DNA from 2 places in the Paenibacillus sp. ATY16 genome. Region 2 is predicted to be linked to the other one. Evidence: riboswitches for the same ligand, from Rfam matches in the RefSeq annotation. Region 2 holds a riboswitch; the other holds the start of a gene.

Region 1 (8,784 bases), on a different contig from region 2:
AAAGCTATACAAGCCTGAGCCAAGTAAACGGCTTGCAGCTCGACCAGCCTACCGCTCTTCTTCCTTTCGAGACTCCAGCCTTGTCTACGGAACCGCAGCCTGAACCATGGTCAGCTCCAAATGCAGGCTACAAATGGTATGACCGTTCGACATTCAAGGCCGGTTCTTTCGGTGGCACAACGGCTGTCTCCAACCCGGCATACAGCTTTGTGCATCAGGCAACGCTGCCTAACAGCGGAACGCCGTTCCCGGTTCGCGTCGTATTTAACAACCTGGCTCCTAATTCGACTGTAAGCAATTATCAGATTGGCGTTTACTTAACGAGCGGCGGCACCCAAATCGCTCAGGTGCAAAATGCGGACGGAACTTGGCCAACGGCTTACGGCTACAGCGCGAATTTTAATGTTACGGCCGATGCCACAGGGCATGCTTATAAGGATTTAACGATTCGCTTAAAGGCCGGTTCCACCGGAGCGGCTAATCTTCGCCTTAGACAAAACAGCACGAACCTGCTGACAGAAGGCGTTACGCTTGGCAACGTAACCGCTGAGCCTCTCCCGGGCGATGAAGGCGGAATTCCCGCCAAAATCACGATCGCGGAATCCCGTGCCAAAACCGTCGGCGCTACCGTTACGGTTGAAGGCGTAGTGACGACGGAGCCCGGTATTTTCGGCGGACAAGCCTTCTACCTGCAGGACCAGACGGGCGGTATTTACGTCTACCAGAATGCAGCCGGGTATCATGCGGGCGATCTTGTCAAAGTAACGGCAACTACCTCACTCTACAATACCGAGCTTGAGCTTGGAGATATTGTCGCCATCGAAAAAACGGGGACAGCAGCTTTGCCGGCTCCAAGCCCGGCAACCGCAGTGGACAGCTCCAATCAAGGCCAGCTGCTGCAGCTGAAGGACGTTACGATTGCCAACATCATCTCCGCCACGCCATCCGGCTCCTTCGAGTTTGACGCTGTCGGCGATAATGGTACGGTTAATCATATCCGTGTTGACGGACGTACCGGCCTTACGCAAAGCAGCTTCCCTTATACCGTTGGTCAAAAGGTAACGATCACCGGCGTGTCCGCTATTTTCAAAGACTTATACCAGCTCAAGCCGCGCAGCCTCGCGGATTTCACGATTGTACAACCGGCGGATAACGAGCCGCCAACCGCTGAAGCTATGCTGTCCGCTTCCCCTAATGCGGAAGGCTGGTTTAATCAGGATGTTCAAGTGACCGTAACCGCTGCAGACAATTCGGAAGGTAAAGTAGATACGTTTTACGCGTTAAACGATAACAGCTTTTCGGATTATACTTCGCCCGTTAACGTAGCCTCAGAAGGCAATCATACATTCTCTTATTATGCGGTGGATGCATCAGGCAACAAAAGCAGCGTGTCTTCGGTTCATGTTCGATTGGACAAGACCGCTCCGGCAGCGGTATTAACGCAATCCGGCGGACAAGTGGCGGACGTTCTTGAGACGGCGACCCTTGTCTATGACCTTGCAAGCAGCGATACGCTATCCGGCGTTGCTTCGGAGCAGCTGCTCTTGGACAATAGCGCGATTGCAGACGGTTATTCGATCGAAGCTTCCAAGCTTGGTATCGGAAGCCACACGGTACAATATACGGTAACCGACAAAGCAGGCAATACGTCCACTGCAAGCTACACGTTCAAAGTGACAGGCAAGCCGCTTGCCGACGGTGCTCCGGGAACGCCGGTCTTATCCCATAACAACGGCTGGGATAACGGCCTTCAAGACGGAAGCTATACGGTAACGATGAACCTGTGGTGGGGCAATAACGGTTCCGAATACCGGCTGTACGAGAATGGCGTCCTGATCGATACCGTCGAATTGAAGGACGCTTCTCCTTCCGTCCAGTCCGTACAGACACAAATTACGGGCAAAGCTAACGGAACCTACACGTATACCGCGGAATTGATTAATGCGTATGGCAAAACATCCAGCAGTACGCTGGTCGTTAAAGTAACCGACGCTTCCCCGGGCAAAGCCGTCCTGTCCCATGACAACTGGGATCAAGACGGAAGCTACAAAGTAACGATGAATCTGTGGTGGGGCACGAATGCTACCGAATACCGCTTATACGAAAACGGAATACTCATCGATACGCAATCGCTGAAGGATGCTACTCCCGCGGCGCAAACCGCCGTAACCGCCATTTCGGGCAAAACGCCCGGCGCCTACGAATACCGCTGCGAGCTTGTGAATGCGGCAGGCGTTACCGCGAGCGATACGATTACCGTTACCGTCGCGAAATAATGGGATAAAAAGATCGGCAAGAAACCCCATGCCTTTATGGCATGGGGTTTTCGCTTTTTATGCGGACAACGACTTTCCCTTTAAATTCCCCTTCCCCGAAGTACCGGAGAGCTTCGGCGGCATCCTGCAAGCCATACAGCCGGTGAATGACGGGAGCAATACGGCCCGCTTCAGCAAGCGACTTCCATACCTGCTGATCCGCATGATTAGGCTTATGAACCAGAATAGTCATGTTCTTCTTCTCAAACCTGCGGATCAGCGGCGCGGCGAGCAGCGTCTGGAGAAGACGAGGCATTAAGCCGCCTATCATAACGTATGTACCGCCTTTCTTAAGCGCGCGCTTCACCTCGAAGACGGAACGGGTTCCCACTACATCCAGGATAAGATCGTATTGCCGTCCATTTGCGGTAAAGTCCTCTTTCTTGTAATCCAGCACATGGTCCGCTCCAAGGGACAGCAGCATGTCCCTCTTGCCCGCACGGTCAACGGCGGTTACCTCCGCCTCGTGCAGCTTGGCATATTGGATGGCAAACGTACCTACACCGCCCCCTGCCCCATTGATGAGCACTTTCTGGCCCTTCTGCAAATTCCCTTTATCGCGCATTCCCTGCAGGGCAAGCACGGCGGCTTGCGGAATCGCTGCCGCTTGCTCGAAGCTCAGCCTCTTCGGCATTGGAGTTAATGCCTCCTCGCCCGCGCATGCGTATTCGGCAAATCCGCCCCAGCCGCAGCCGGACAGATCGCCGAACACCTCATCACCGGGACGGAACCGCGTGGCGGAGGCGCCAACGGCAATTATTTTCCCGGCAATATCCGCGCCAAGAATCGGATACCGCGGCTTGCGGAATCCGCCAATGCGGGTTATGTACGGTTTGCCGCGTAGCAGATCCCAATCCCATGAATTGACCGAAGCGGCATGAACCTCGATCAGCACTTCATGCTCTTTCGGCACGGGGACATCCACTTCTTTGAGCTCGAGAACCTCCGGAGAACCGTAGGCCTTATAGACCAGCGCTTTCATCTTGCGAACACTCATGTCCATCCTCCTTCAAATAGGAGATATATTAGCTACAGCTTATCGATCGCTCTGCTAATCTGCTTGATTAACAGCGGATTATCCTTGTTGTAAGACCAATAGTTAACGATCAGATTCTTCTTGCGTATGACATTCGGGTACAAATCATTCATCTTGATCGGAGTAGGCATTCCGTCTAAACTCTCCACACGAATACGTTCCTTCTCCGAAGTAAATACATAGACAAACACAAACTCGCGATGGGCCATATCTGCAGCAGGCAGCGTTAATTCAAAGGTTACGGGTTCAACTCCGTTGATATTAACCGGAGTGGATGCCAGCTGTTTAACCTCATCGGACGATAACTCGCGTACTTCAAGGCCTTGCTTCTGAAGAGCTTTGCTCACGCCATCGGCATTTAAGGCTCCCTTGCCCGAGCAACCAGACAGCATTAGGACAAGCGCAATCAACAAGATACCAGTTAATTTTCTCATTTCATTTACCTCTCTATATCCATCTAAAAAACAAACCGTAATCGACGTTTACGTCATTCCGCTTCGCCCAGTCGGCGATATTCGCGAAGCCTTGTTCCTCTTCGTTCACATATCTGAAGCACATACGAACAGGAACAACTCTCGCGCCATAAGGCTTAATCCCGATAATCGGATGAACCGAGTCCCGCCTGATCATGATGACCTTAATCTGCTCAGGCGTAATCGCAGCTCCGTTAAGCAAAAGCGCATCCCCCTGCAGGCAGAGATCAATCGGTTTCTGTAATGCCCGGTACAGGGACCAGAGCAATAAGGCAGCGCAGAAGCAAAAAACCGCTATGGCCGAAACGTACAGGACCGCATCATCGTCTTTTCCCCGCAGCGTACTAACAAGAAAGAGTGAACACAGAACCGTCATCGCAAAAATGTTCTTCAGGCCCGAAGGGTTTCTGACCGCATGCTTGCATGGCTGATTGTCCAATTCATCCAACCTCCCCTGATAAAGTAAGAGATTGTATATTACTATTCAATAAACGGTCAAATCATCCTGCCTATCAGCCCTAAAATGAAAGATTCCGCTTGAACGGCAGCTTGACAGCTTCCTTTTTCGAGTGTACTCTTTTGACAAGGAATTCCACTAGGGGCGCCCGCAAGGGCTGAGATAAGGCTTAGCCTTGGTCCCTTTGAACCTGATCTGGGTTATGCCAGCGTAGGAAAGTGGTCTTGTGCGCGTCAGCCATATGCGATAGAAACGGATGCTATTGTCATTCGTCCGTTTCGATTTGCACGGATTTCGACACCTCAAGCCGCTCCCGACGGGGCGGCTTTTTTTGTTGCCGGCGAATCGTCCGGCCGCATCGAAAGCTGCCTTTGGGGAGCGACCCGGGGTTGCGGGCTTTGCCCTTCCGGGGTCAGCTCTGCCTATTCGCCCGTGTCTAATTAACGGGCTGCTGAAGCTATGCCGCGTATAGTCTCATTACCCTAAACAACGGCCTCCTAGCGGACATTCCGAACCTATCGAATGCTCTTAGGAGGTTTTTTAATGCCGATTTTATCGACGCCGCTGCCTGGCAGCCGCAAAACGTATGTGAGAGGATCGAGGGAAGATATTCGTGTTCCCATGCGCGAAATCGTATTATCCGAAAGTCGGGGAAAAGACGGACTGCCGCAGCCAAACGAGCCCGTACGGGTGTATGACTCAAGCGGCCCGTACACGGATGAGTCCTACGAGGCCGATGTACGCAAAGGTCTCCCTATCTTGCGCAGCAAGTGGATCAGCGATCGCGGTCACGCCGAAGCTTACGACGGCCGGGTAATTAAGCCGGAAGATAACGGATTTTCAAACGAGGAACGTGCAAAGAAGAATGGCGCGGAAATTTTCTCGGGCCTGAATCTCCGGCCTCTACGGGCAAAGCCGGGAAGAAACGTCACGCAGCTTCACTATGCCCGCAAAGGCATCGTTACTCCGGAAATGGAGTTTATCGCGATCCGTGAAGGGGTCGATCCGGAGCTGGTCCGTTCGGAGGTGGCCCGCGGGCGTGCGGTTATACCGGCAAACATCAACCATCCCGAACTCGAACCGATGATTATCGGGAGCCGTTTCCATGTAAAGATTAACGCGAACATCGGCAATTCGGCCGTTGCCTCCTCTATCGAAGAGGAAGTCGAGAAAATGACGTGGGCAACCCGCTGGGGAGCGGATACGATCATGGACTTGTCCACGGGCAAAAACATCCATACCACACGCGAATGGATTATCCGTAACTCCCCCGTTCCCGTTGGTACCGTTCCGATCTACCAGGCGCTTGAAAAAGTGAACGGAAAAGCGGAGGACCTGAGCTGGGAAGTGTTTCGCGATACGTTAATCGAACAGGCTGAACAAGGCGTCGATTATTTCACTATTCATGCCGGCGTGCTGCTGCGTTACATCCCGCTTACGGCCAAACGCGTAACTGGCATCGTTTCCAGAGGCGGCTCCATCATGGCTGCCTGGTGTCTTGCTCACCATAAGGAAAACTTCCTCTACACCCATTTTGAAGAAATATGCGAGATTATGAAAGCCTACGACGTGTCGTTTTCGCTTGGAGACGGCCTGCGTCCAGGCTCCATTGCAGACGCCAACGATGAAGCTCAGTTTGCGGAGCTGAGGACACTTGGAGAGTTGACGGATATCGCTTGGAAGCATGATGTCCAGGTCATGATTGAAGGGCCGGGCCATGTCCCCATGCATCTGATCAAAGAAAACGTCGACCTTCAAATGGAGATCTGCAAGGAAGCGCCGTTTTATACCCTAGGGCCGCTTACCACGGACATTGCACCGGGTTACGACCATATCACATCGGCGATAGGAGCAGCGATGATCGGTTGGTTCGGAACGGCGATGTTATGCTATGTAACGCCTAAAGAGCATCTAGGCCTTCCAAATAAAGAAGACGTTAAAGACGGTGTCATCGCCTACAAAATAGCAGCGCACGCCGCCGACCTTGCCAAAGGACATCCCATGGCGAAACTCCGGGACGACGCCTTGTCGAAGGCAAGGTTCGAATTCCGATGGCGAGACCAGTTCCATTTGTCCCTTGATCCTGAACGAGCGATCGCCTACCATGACGAGACGCTGCCCGCCGAGGCGGCGAAAACGGCTCACTTCTGCTCGATGTGCGGACCAAAGTTCTGCAGCATGCGGATAACGCAGGACATTCGGGAATACGCAGAAGCGCGAGGACTGAATAACGAAGAGGCTTTCGAGGCCGGAATGAAGGAACAGGCGGATTCGTTCAAAATATCCGGAAGCAAGCTATACGGCTGAACTAGGACGGTGCGTTTCGAGAGCCAGTCGAAGCGATAGGATAACAGTAGGGCTGCGTTAGATTTCGTACAGCGTATCGGGCTATTTTTGACCGATTACTCGGCCCTGTATACTGGAGCGAATCCAACGCAGCCTCCGTGTTCTTCCTTTCCCCCTGATTTCATTGGAGTAATTCCAACGTATTGAGGCTGTACCAAGGTCATTAAAAATGACGATGGCACAGCCTCGTTTGAATTATTTAATTACCCTTTAACCGAGCCGGCCGCGATCCCTTCTACGATCCGGTCGCTGAGGAACAGGAACGTGATAAGGATAGGCAGGATGCTGATCATCAGCGTGGCGCCGATTGCGCCCCAGTCGGTGGTGTATTGGCCGATAAAGTTCTGAACGCCAACGGTCAGCGTTTTGAACTTGTCCGAGCTGATAAACGTGTTGACGAATATAAATTCGTTCCAGTTATAGATCATGTTGATAATGCCCGTTGTAGCCAGCACGGAGCTGGTCATCGGGAACACGATGCTGAAGAATACCTTATGAATGCTGGCCCCGTCAATGATGGCCGCCTCCTCGACTTCCTTCGGCAGAGCGACATAAAAGCCAAGCAGAATCATAATCGTGATCGGCATGTTAAACGCGACATAAGACAGAATGAGTGACAAAGGATTATCAATCAGATGCGCCTTGTTGAACATGCTGAACAGCGGAATCAGCGTCGAGTGAACCGGAATCATCATCGCGACCATAAAGAGGCCTAGGACAAGCGAGCTGAGCTTCCATTTCATGCGGGTAATCGCAAACGTCACCAGGCTGCCAAGCACAATCGTCGCGGCCGTTGCCGCTACCGTAATCCATACGCTGTTCAGGAAATACGTATCGATATTGCCCGCATTCCACACTTTGCTGTAGTTATTCCAATGCGGAGGCGACGGCAAAGCAAACGGCGATAGATTAAAAACTTCCTGGTTGTTTTTCAAAGAGAAGAACAAAAGCCAGATGAGCGGGTAAACCTGGAACACCGCTACGGCGATGAGAACAATGTACAGTACAGCGTAGCCGACCTTCATTCCTATTCTCGAACCGGATTTCGCTTCTCCGCCCAGTTTCATAGTTGTCGATGACATGAAGCGTACCTCCCGAAAAGAATTATCACCCAAACAGCCTTTATAGGGCTGTTTGTGATGATTCTTACCTCGTAAGCATTAGCTTAAAGAATGATCACCCCCAGCAGCCTAAGTAAGGCTGCTTGTGATGATTCTTACCTCGTAAGCATGAGCTTAAAGAATTTATTTTACTTAGGAATACTGGATCGTGTCTTTGCTGGCTGTTGCCTTGCGGATGATCCATGTTGCTACCAGACAGATAATAAGCAGGAAGAAGCCAACCGCGCTGCCGTAACCGAAGTCGTAAGCTTTAAAAGCTTTATGGTACATGTACGACGCCATTACCTCACTGGAGCCGTTCGGCCCGCCGTCCGTCATGACATAGATCAAGTCGAAGTATTTCAGGGAACCTACAACCGCCAGGACAACCGTTACTTTCACAACTTCCATAACAAGAGGGAATTTGATTCTCCAAGCGATTTGGAACGAATTCGCCCCGTCAATCTTAGCCGCTTCTTCCAAGGAAGAAGGGATGTTCTTCAATGCCGCATAGTAGATCAGAATATAGAAGCCCGCGTATTGCCACAGAATCGGAATAAACAAAGCGAACAAAACAAGATCCGTCTCTGCCAGCCAAGCGGGAGGATTTGCAACGCCAAGGGATTCCAGCAAGCTATTCATAATGCCGTTAGTAGGATGATAGATTTTGAGCCACAGCTGAGCGATGGCCACCGAGGACAGCAGCATCGGGATTAAGTAAATTTTGCGGAACAGGTTTGCTCCTTTGATTTTTGCCGCAAGCACCATGGCTACGACGAGATAAACGATAAGACTCAACATCGAAAATACGGCTAGCAGAAGCGAATGTCCCGCACTGCTCCAGAAAGCATGATCCTTAACCAGCGTTGCGTAATTGTCGAGGCCCACCCACTTCATTGCGCCAATGCCATTCCATTCGTTCAATCCATAGTAGCCCGTCAGAACGATTGGGATATACACGACGGCCAGAATGAGCAGAAGGGATGGCAGAACGTATAAAGCGATGACTTTCTTGTTAGATAGCACCTTATCCAATTTGGCCGACTCCTTTCTCTGT
Region 2 (8,784 bases):
CGCCCGCAGGAAGGATACGCGCTGCTGCATCCCGCCGGATAACACATGGGGATAGGAATCGGCGTACGCCGCGAGACCGATGCGATCCAGCCATTCACGTGCCTGACGCCCCGCTTCCTTACGCTCCATGCCTGCGATTCCAAGCGCAAGCTCGATATTAGCCGACACCGAACGCCAAGGCATCAGGGAGGCCTGCTGAGGCATATACGATATATGCCCCCGGCTGCCGGTTACTTGCTTGCCGTCAATCCAGATTTCACCGCCAGTTGGTTGCTCCAATCCGCCAATGAGCTGGAACAACGTTGTTTTTCCGCTTCCGGAGGGTCCGACAATGGAGACGAATTCGTTCTCGGCAACGGTGAGCGATAAGCCGTTCAGGACGTTTTTCCGGCCAGCATCAAAGCTTTTGCGGATCTCTTTTAGTTCAAGCGCTGGAGCCGTCATGCTCCTCCCCCTCCTTTCGCCGGACGCCACCGGATGACAAACCTTTCGACGAGAGCTACGAGTCCAAATAAAGCAAGGCTCAGCGCCACGATTAGAAAGACCGAAGCAAATACCCTTGCCGGCTCATAACCTTTGGATGAGAGAATCATATAATGGCCTAATCCCTTGTCAGCTCCAAGCCATTCCGCAACAACGGCGCTTAGAACGGCATACGATGCGGCGATTTTGAGGCCCGAGAATAAGTGCGTAACGGCATTGGGCAATTCGAGCCGCGTAAACAGCTGCCAGTCCCCCGCTCCAATCATCCGCATGTAATTGCGAAGGGTCGGATCCGTATCCTTAAAGCCATTCAGCATGGCCACGGATACCGGGAAGAAACATACGATCCAGACGAGAATAAGCTTGGGCAGAACGCCGTAACCGAGCCAAATCGTAAGAATCGGGCCAATCGCGATGACCGGCACGTTTTGCGTGACGACAAGCAGCGGATAGACCGCCCTCCGGACAAAAGGAATAAGGTGCAGAATTGCGGCAAGAATGATCCCGGCTGCCGCGCCCCCGCCGAATCCGACAAGCGCCAGCTCCACCGTTGCCCAGGCATTGTCCATCAGGCGCGGCCAGACGTCAACCATTTCTTTTACGATAGAAGTCGGCGAAGGCAGCTGCCACTCGGGCACAACGCCGCTATCAACCGAGAGCTGCCAAGCGGCAAGGATAAGGATGACGAGCAGCAGAGAAGGCCAGACCGCATGATACCAGCCTTTATTGCCCATCCGGATATTTCTCCAACAACCGGCCCATGGAAGCCCCGTTAGCCGGATTGAAATAGACCTTTACCTGCGAGATAACGGACGGACAGCCCATCTCGGTCATGGCTTCATTCATGGATTGCACGATTTCGAACAATTGCGGGAGTTCGCCCTCCATCGTTGTCTCCAGAGGCGCTACCCGGTAAGGGACACCCGATACCTTAATAATCTCGATTGCGCGGTCTACAAACGGAATAACGCTTTCCCCGTTTGGCGTTGTTGGCAGAATTTGAATACTTACAAGCGCATTGGCCATCATCGTCAGCTCCTCTTAATCCTATTGTTTTAGCTAAGCTTTCGGGAGGAAGTCGTTCGTGAACGCTTTATCCGCCTCCAGCTCCTTCTCCAGCAGCTTGTGAGCGAACATCCACTGGGAATAGTTCACCCATACTTCCTTCTTCTGCACGCCCCACTGCGAAGCGTCATCCGTATATTTCGGGCTAAGCCACTTCTGGCTTGCGCGAACGAGGTCCGCATTCAGATCCGGCTCTGCCTTAATCAGCACTTCCGCCGCATCCTCCGGATGGTCAATCGCGAATTGGTATCCCTTAGCGGCGCCTGCAACAAAAGCTTTAACAATCTCCGGTTTCTCGGCGATCATTTTCTCGCTAGTTTCAAGAAGCGGCGTGTAGTAATCCAGCTTGTCGCTGTAATCGGTCAAGTAAACCATATTCAGCTTCTCGCCGCGCAGCTCGGCTTCCACGCCCGTCCAGGCATAGTAGATCCAGGCAAAATCAATGTCGCGCTTCACCGCCGTGAAGAAATCCGTATCGCCGATGCTAAGCATCTTCACTTTGGTTACGTCCGCGTTCTCTTCCTGCATCAGAGAGCCGATTACCGCTTCTTCTACCGGCGCTCCCCAACCTCCATAGGTTTTGCCTTCAAACTTTTTCGGAGAGTCGATTCCTTTGGATGCCGGCGAAGCGAAGCCCGAAGTATTATGCTGAATCACGGCAGCAACGGATACAAGCGGCACACCGGCGATTCGCGCCATGGTGAGCGACTCTTGGTAGCCGACGCCAAACTCCGCTCCGCCGGAAGCTACCATTTTATCCGCGCCGTCCTGGCCAGGCTGAATAATCTCGACGTCAAGGCCTTGCTCCTTGAAATAACCTTTATCCCGTGCCACGTACAATCCGGTATGATTCGTGTTAGGCGTCCAATCCAGTACGACCTTTACTTTGGTCAACGGCTTGTCCGCTCCGTTACCGGCTGACTCGTTCCCCGTATTCTTGTTGTTGTTCGAGCCGCATGCGGCCAGCAGCACAACTACCGCCAGCATAGCTGCAACAATCGCGAACCTTCTCTTTGCACCTGATCTCATCTTTCTGTCTCTCCCTCTCTCTACTTGACTATGACGTTTGCTATTATGGCCGGACTACCTTCTGAAAATAAAAAAAGCCCTCCGATTTCCGGAGAGCCATACATTTCGTCAGCTTTATTACAGGTCCGCCCGCTCCATAATATAACGGGCAACCTAAATAACAAATTCCTACGCTGGCATTATCCAGATCAGGTATAAGGGTCGGAATTTTCTTCGGAATTCCCTCTCAGCTAGCCTCAACCAGCTCCCCGGTGCTATTCACTTACGTCAATAAACCTCATTATACCCTTTCTGCCCGAAAAAGCCAGCTTCCTTTTAAATAAGTCATCTATTCAAGGTTCAAGGTTAGACATAAGCCGATTTTTACGCTTGGTGGGTTGTTGTCCTTATAGCCGCGTGACCGGGATGAATAGTATGTAGTCGAATGCATATCCGCTAATATCGAGAGGATTGAACCGGGGTGAAAAGACGACACAAGAGAGGCAAGAAGCCGAAACGGTCAAACGCATCGAGGTCTAGAAGACGCAAATCAGGAGGCCGTACCCGATCATACGGCAGACGAACCGCTAAGCGTCAAGCAAAGCGAAAACAGCGCCGGCTCTCCAATAAGCGCAGCGCCGGGCGGCCCGCCGCGGAGAAGGCAACGCTTCAATCCGACGGCTCAACCCGGGAACCAGGCGTAAATATTATCGGTTTTGTTCATGCCGAGATGGGAATCGGGGAATCCTCGCGGCTAGCGGCAAAAGCGATTGATTCGGCGGCCATTCCGTTTGGCCTCCTTAATTTCCCGCTTGCCGTAGCCTCGAGAATGTCGGATTACAGCTGGTCGCATAAGCTGCTGGATAAAGCCCGGTACAACACCAATATTTTTCATATGAATGCCGACTTTATGCGTCCTGCCCGCGAGCATTTCGGAAACGAATTGTTCAACAGCCGTTACAACATCGGGTATTGGCATTGGGAGCTGCCGGAGTTTCCGGAAGAGCATGTGGAAGGCTTCAGCCATGTCAACGAGGTGTGGGTGTGCAGCAAATTTGTTGCCGAGTCCGTCTCCAAACGGGCATCCGTTCCCGTTGTTACGATTCCTCACTGCATCCAAGTACAAGTCGCGCCGAATATTAACCGCTCTTCCTTCGGGCTGCCGGAGAACCGGTTTCTGTTCCTAATGATGTACGACGTTCAGAGCTCAACCTTGCGCAAAAATCCCCGGGCGGTAATTGAAGCCTTCAAGCTGGCCTTTGACAAAAACGATCAGCGCGTTGGACTTGTCCTTAAGGTAAATAATGCGGACTTCCGTCCAAATGAGCTTGCCGAGCTGAAGAAGCTGATTGCCGAACGGAGCAATATGCATTTAATTGACAGAGTGCTGTCAAGGCACGAAGTAAACGCCCTGCTGCAGTGCACGGACAGCTATGTTTCCCTTCACCGTGCCGAGGGATTTGGTCTTGGTCTCGCGGAAGCGATGTATTTAGGCAAACCGGTCATAGCAACGAACTGGTCCGGCAACACGGAGTTTATGAATGCTTCAAATTCCTGTCCAGTTTCCTACCAGCTCGTTAACATCGGGCAGGACTGGGGGCCGTACAAGAGCCATCAGATCTGGGCAGAGCCTAATATCCGTCATGCCGCGGAATACATGCAGCGCCTCCTATCCGATGCTCGCTGGCGGGAATCCATTGCGGCAAGCGGCATGAGGACGATTCATAACGATTTCTCTCCTGCCGTGATTGGCCAACGGATCAAGAACCGGTTAATAGAGCTGCGTCAGATTTAAAACAATGAAAGGCCTGACCGATAGCGAGATTGCTCTCCCCTACCGGGTCAGGCCTTATTAAGCCAGCTCATTGCGCCAATAATTCAATAAATCCCTCATGGTCTGCTCGAACGGAATTTCCGGCTTCCATCCGGTCTGCTCGTAAAACTTGCTATAATCCCCTACAAGCACCTTAACATCGGATGGCCGAAGTCTTGTTTTGTCTTCCTCTATCGTAATATCGACGGTACTATAGCTAAGCAGGATTCGAATCACCTCGCGGATCTCATGGCATTGACCGGATGCGATATTATAGATTTCACCGGCCTCGCAATTGTCCATCGCCATCCGGTAAGCTCTAACCACATCGCGCACATCCGTGAAATCCCGTTTGGCGTCCACATTCCCCACATACAGAACCGGCGGCTTTAATCCCTTCTCGATCTCCGCGATTTGCTTCGCGAAATTCGAACTCACGAATTGTTCGCCTCTGCGGGGACCATGATGATTAAAGGTCCGCGTTCTGATAATGTGCTGTCCATAGGTTTTGAAATATTGGTAGCCCAAGTAGTCCTGGGCGATTTTACTGACTGCGTACGGACTTATAGGTCGAAGCGGATTGGTCTCCTTGACCGGCACTTCGTCTTCTTCCACATGCCCGTATTCCTCGCTGGAGCAGGCAATCAGCACTTTGGAGGCTAACCCAAGCTTTCTTACCGCTTCCAGAAGATGAACCTGCCCTACAATATTGTTCGTCATGGTCTCGGCAGGCGATTCCCATGACAGCGGTACAAAGCTTTGCGCCGCCAAATGAAAGATCAGGTCCGGCCGAATGTCCGCCATCATACGCTCAACCGCCTGAGAATCCATCAGCTCGCACTCATACAGGCACATATCCGGCAGCAGATGGCGAATATGGCGCAGCGAACTGTGACTCCTCATGGTTCCTGTCACTTCAATCCCCTCGCCGAGCAGATGCTCGGCAAGATGACTGCCTACAAAACCGGTTATTCCTGTAATCAGTGCTTTCATCCCTGCCGGCCTTCTTGATCCGCAGTAAGCGCGGCGATCGCATGCTTGACATTTTGTTCGTCCGATTTCCGGCAGATAAGGAGGCCTTCTTCAGTAGATACAATAATCAAATCCTCAATACCAATCGCAACAACCTGCTGCTGTTCCGAATAAATAATCGTGTTGCGCGTCGCAAACGGGAAGATTTGCCCCAGCAGCAAGTTTCCGTCGCCATCCGTATTAAATATTCTCTCAAGCGAGGTCCAGGTTCCAACATCGTCCCAAATAAATTCGATAGGGATCGTATAAAGACGCTCCAGCTTTTCTACCAGGGCATAATCGATAGAAAGCTTCTGCAAACGGGCATACGACTGCCTGAACTCATCATCCTTTTGGTCAAAAATAGACCACATCCGCGGCTGATACTTCATCATGTATCCGGCGATCGTAGACGGCTTCCATATAAATATACCGCTATTCCAATACATATTCGGAAGCTCTATCAGCTTCTCGGCTTTTTCCTTGGTTGGCTTCTCAATAAAAGCTTTGACCTCTTTGATGCGTTCCCCAAACTTATCCGCATGCTCTTCGGTTTCTATCGTTTCAATATAACCGTAACCCGTTTCGGCTCTTGTGGGGACTATGCCAAGCGTGACGACAACGCCATCCGTCTTGGCCGCCTGTTCCGCCGCGCGAAGAGCATCCATCAATTCGTCCGTATCCGGAATGTATTGATCGGAAGGTGCCGTTACGAGCACGTCGTCCAGCTCCTGCTTCAGGAAATAACTGGCCGTCAATGCGATGCAAGGTGCGGTATCTCTCTGATCGGGTTCTATAATGATACGATTGTCTCCCAGCTCGGGAAGCTGTTCCTTCACGATCGGCAAATAGTTTTCGCTTACGGCGACATACACGTTTTCTTCGGGCAGACAGGAACGGAATCGCGCGTAGGTTTGCTGCAGCATCGTTGCCTCTTCCGAAGCCAACGTCAGAAACTGCTTCGGCTTGGCAACCGTGCTTCTTGGCCAAAAACGCGTCCCCTTACCTCCTGCCATAATAACAGCGATCATTGACTTTCACCTCGAAACGGTAACCCTTCTACTATTAAAACCTCTCTTCTAGTCAAGCCGGAGCTCCTTCCTTAACCGGTGCCGGATTGATAAATTACATATCTTCAACTTATGCTTTAATAGAGTAATCCTAATGGACGAATAGCCAAAAGGGACGGAAATCAGGCAGATGACTCCGCCCAACTATCGCTTTCAAGCATAAACGTCCATACTTTGACTTAATCTATTAAAAATAGACAATCGTTCACGGCAAATACCGTCTTCTCTATGAATCTCGCAACATATGATACGGTATATCAATTGAAAGGAGAGGATTAGATATGGGAGAAACAGGTTTGACAGGTCTGACCGGTCTGACTGGAGCTACTGGCCCTACAGGCCCTACTGGCCCTACGGGTCCTACAGGTCCTACAGGTCCTACTGGCCCTACGGGTCTTACTGGCCCTGCTGGTCCAGGTGCTGCGGTTTACGGTGCTAACGGAGGGGTCTTCCCGCTTGGCGCAATCGGAATCATCGGAACAGTTATTCCACCTGTTGAAATTCTTGCCGTTCCCGTTACGGTTACTTCGGCTGCAGCCAATAAAGTAAAAATCGACGGGGTTGTTGACGTAGCGATTTCCGGTACAATCCTTGGCGTATTGCTGAACCCAACGATTACCGTGGATCTGCTCCGCGACGGCGTTGTAGTAGCTTCGGTTACAAGCACAACTTTCGCAACGATAGCACTTGCTGCAGTACTGGATCTTGAAGTAGTGATTCCAATCACTTTCTACGACACGCTCACTGTCGGCGCACACGAATATACGCTCGAAGTAGCCGTTAACTCGATCTCTGTAGCAATCACAGGTGCTACTGCTTCGGTTCAATACTCCTCGCTTACAGCTTCGGTCGGCGTCTAACCAAACCCAAACAGCCTTTTCCCTTCACGAAAAGGCTGTTCCTCTACATATGCGCTTAGAGTGGCGCTTCTCCCTTGATGAGCGCATTGGCTAGATGGCCGAAATCGATCGCTACCTTGCCGGTTAAGCGGGCAAGCTCTTCGGTAATCAATACGGCAGCGATTCCCGCGGAGACCAGTGCAATGTCAAAATCGTACTGTTTAGCCAATGCCACTACTCTGGCGGCATCCCGGGCACCGTTAACCGGCGTTACGACGCCTGCAACGAATAAGCCGCGATGGGCAAGAACGGCGGATAGCTGTTCGGCCATATTGCCTATAAGGAGAATACGCCTGTTCTGCAGAATCGGGAGAAGGCAGCCCGCCGTGCATAAGCTGTAATTAATAAGAGAATCCGTCCATTGCTTCTCCCGGAGCGATAAGCCAAAGGCTTGAAAAACCGGCGATACAAGCAGCTGATAATTCGGCATTCTGGTTCTCGGTATGCCAACAATATCGGCCCCGTTAACCGCTTCGACCAAGCGGTTGCGAATATCCAGATCCGGCACCTTCACTCCCGCATATTCCAAAAATTTGCCTTCCCGCCTTACTTGATCAACCGGCATAACGATTTCTTGAGCCATGGTAAGCAGCTCTCCGTCTCCGAGCCTTACAACCGATAACGGCCGCTTCTCCTCCATGGCATGAAGAATCGCATCTCTGACCTGTTCCGGAAGCATAAGAGGAATGGCTTGCTCCATATGCATGCTTACTCCCGTTGCTATGATTTGCTGGAGAGACAGGTCCGGAAAAATGATATTCGGCGGCAATAGTTGATCTATAATTTCTTCCCCGCCTGCATATTTTCCCTCTTGATATCCTTTTGCGTAGCCCTCCATAAAACCGGCAAGCTTCCCAGTCTCCGCCCTGGTTCCTTCCGTTTCCGCTTCATGAGCCGCTTCCGGCACTGCTTCTCCTAGCTCTGCCGGGTTCATGATGATTTTGGGCGAAGCATGGGTTAAACGTCGTTTCCTGCCGATTTGCTTCTTCCGTTTCCGCGGCTTACCTTTTTTGCGAGGCGTCCGAATTCGCATGACGTTCCCCCTTGCCGTTCTCATCGTGTAATTCAAGAGGGTCTATTCCCCATTTATTCATAAACAGCCGCCGGTTTCGCTCAACCAGCTCCTCAAGAGCTTCTCCGTCATAACGGCCGAAGGAAGCACTTCCATGATGATAGACAAAAGCATCCTTTGCGACGGCAACGCGGTACCCAGCGCGATAAGCCCGGTAACAGTAATCGTCATCCTCGTAATGACCGGGCGAGAACCGTTCATCGAGTTGACCTATTGTCTGCATCAGGCTGCGGGAGAACAACATGCAAAAACCGATGATCCGGTTCACGAACTCGCATTGCCCGTTCTCATCGATTTTCAGACGCTCGGCGAATTCGTCATAACGGCCGGTCATTGCGATTTGCTGCCTGCCGCTCGCATAGT

The links. Region 2 has a riboswitch for thiamine pyrophosphate ahead of CFI03_RS18395 (ABC transporter substrate-binding protein). Riboswitches for the same ligand answer to the same signal wherever they lie in the genome.
Region 1: another riboswitch for thiamine pyrophosphate. It lies ahead of thiC (phosphomethylpyrimidine synthase ThiC); the one in region 2 lies ahead of CFI03_RS18395 (ABC transporter substrate-binding protein).

What each region holds. Positions count from the first base shown of each region.
Region 1 is NZ_NMOK02000014.1:52,140-60,923, reverse strand. Features, by position in the region: gene CFI03_RS07315 (OmpL47-type beta-barrel domain-containing protein) at 1-2,276, shown strand, start outside; gene CFI03_RS07310 (NAD(P)-dependent alcohol dehydrogenase) at 2,311-3,312, opposite strand; gene CFI03_RS07305 (hypothetical protein) at 3,345-3,785, opposite strand; gene CFI03_RS07300 (hypothetical protein) at 3,799-4,263, opposite strand; TPP riboswitch at 4,412-4,515, shown strand; gene thiC (phosphomethylpyrimidine synthase ThiC) at 4,825-6,588, shown strand; gene CFI03_RS07290 (carbohydrate ABC transporter permease) at 6,831-7,709, opposite strand; gene CFI03_RS07285 (carbohydrate ABC transporter permease) at 7,881-8,762, opposite strand.
Region 2 is NZ_NMOK02000032.1:89,924-98,707, reverse strand. Features, by position in the region: gene CFI03_RS18410 (ABC transporter ATP-binding protein) at 1-444, opposite strand, end outside; gene CFI03_RS18405 (ABC transporter permease) at 441-1,217, opposite strand; gene CFI03_RS18400 (thiamine-binding protein) at 1,207-1,509, opposite strand; gene CFI03_RS18395 (ABC transporter substrate-binding protein) at 1,543-2,577, opposite strand; TPP riboswitch at 2,725-2,838, opposite strand; gene CFI03_RS31345 (glycosyltransferase family 4 protein) at 3,038-4,351, shown strand; gene CFI03_RS18385 (GDP-mannose 4,6-dehydratase) at 4,409-5,362, opposite strand; gene CFI03_RS18380 (mannose-1-phosphate guanylyltransferase) at 5,359-6,411, opposite strand; gene CFI03_RS18375 (hypothetical protein) at 6,732-7,310, shown strand; gene CFI03_RS18370 (GT-D fold domain-containing protein) at 7,366-8,382, opposite strand; gene CFI03_RS18365 (glycosyltransferase family 2 protein) at 8,351-8,784, opposite strand, start outside.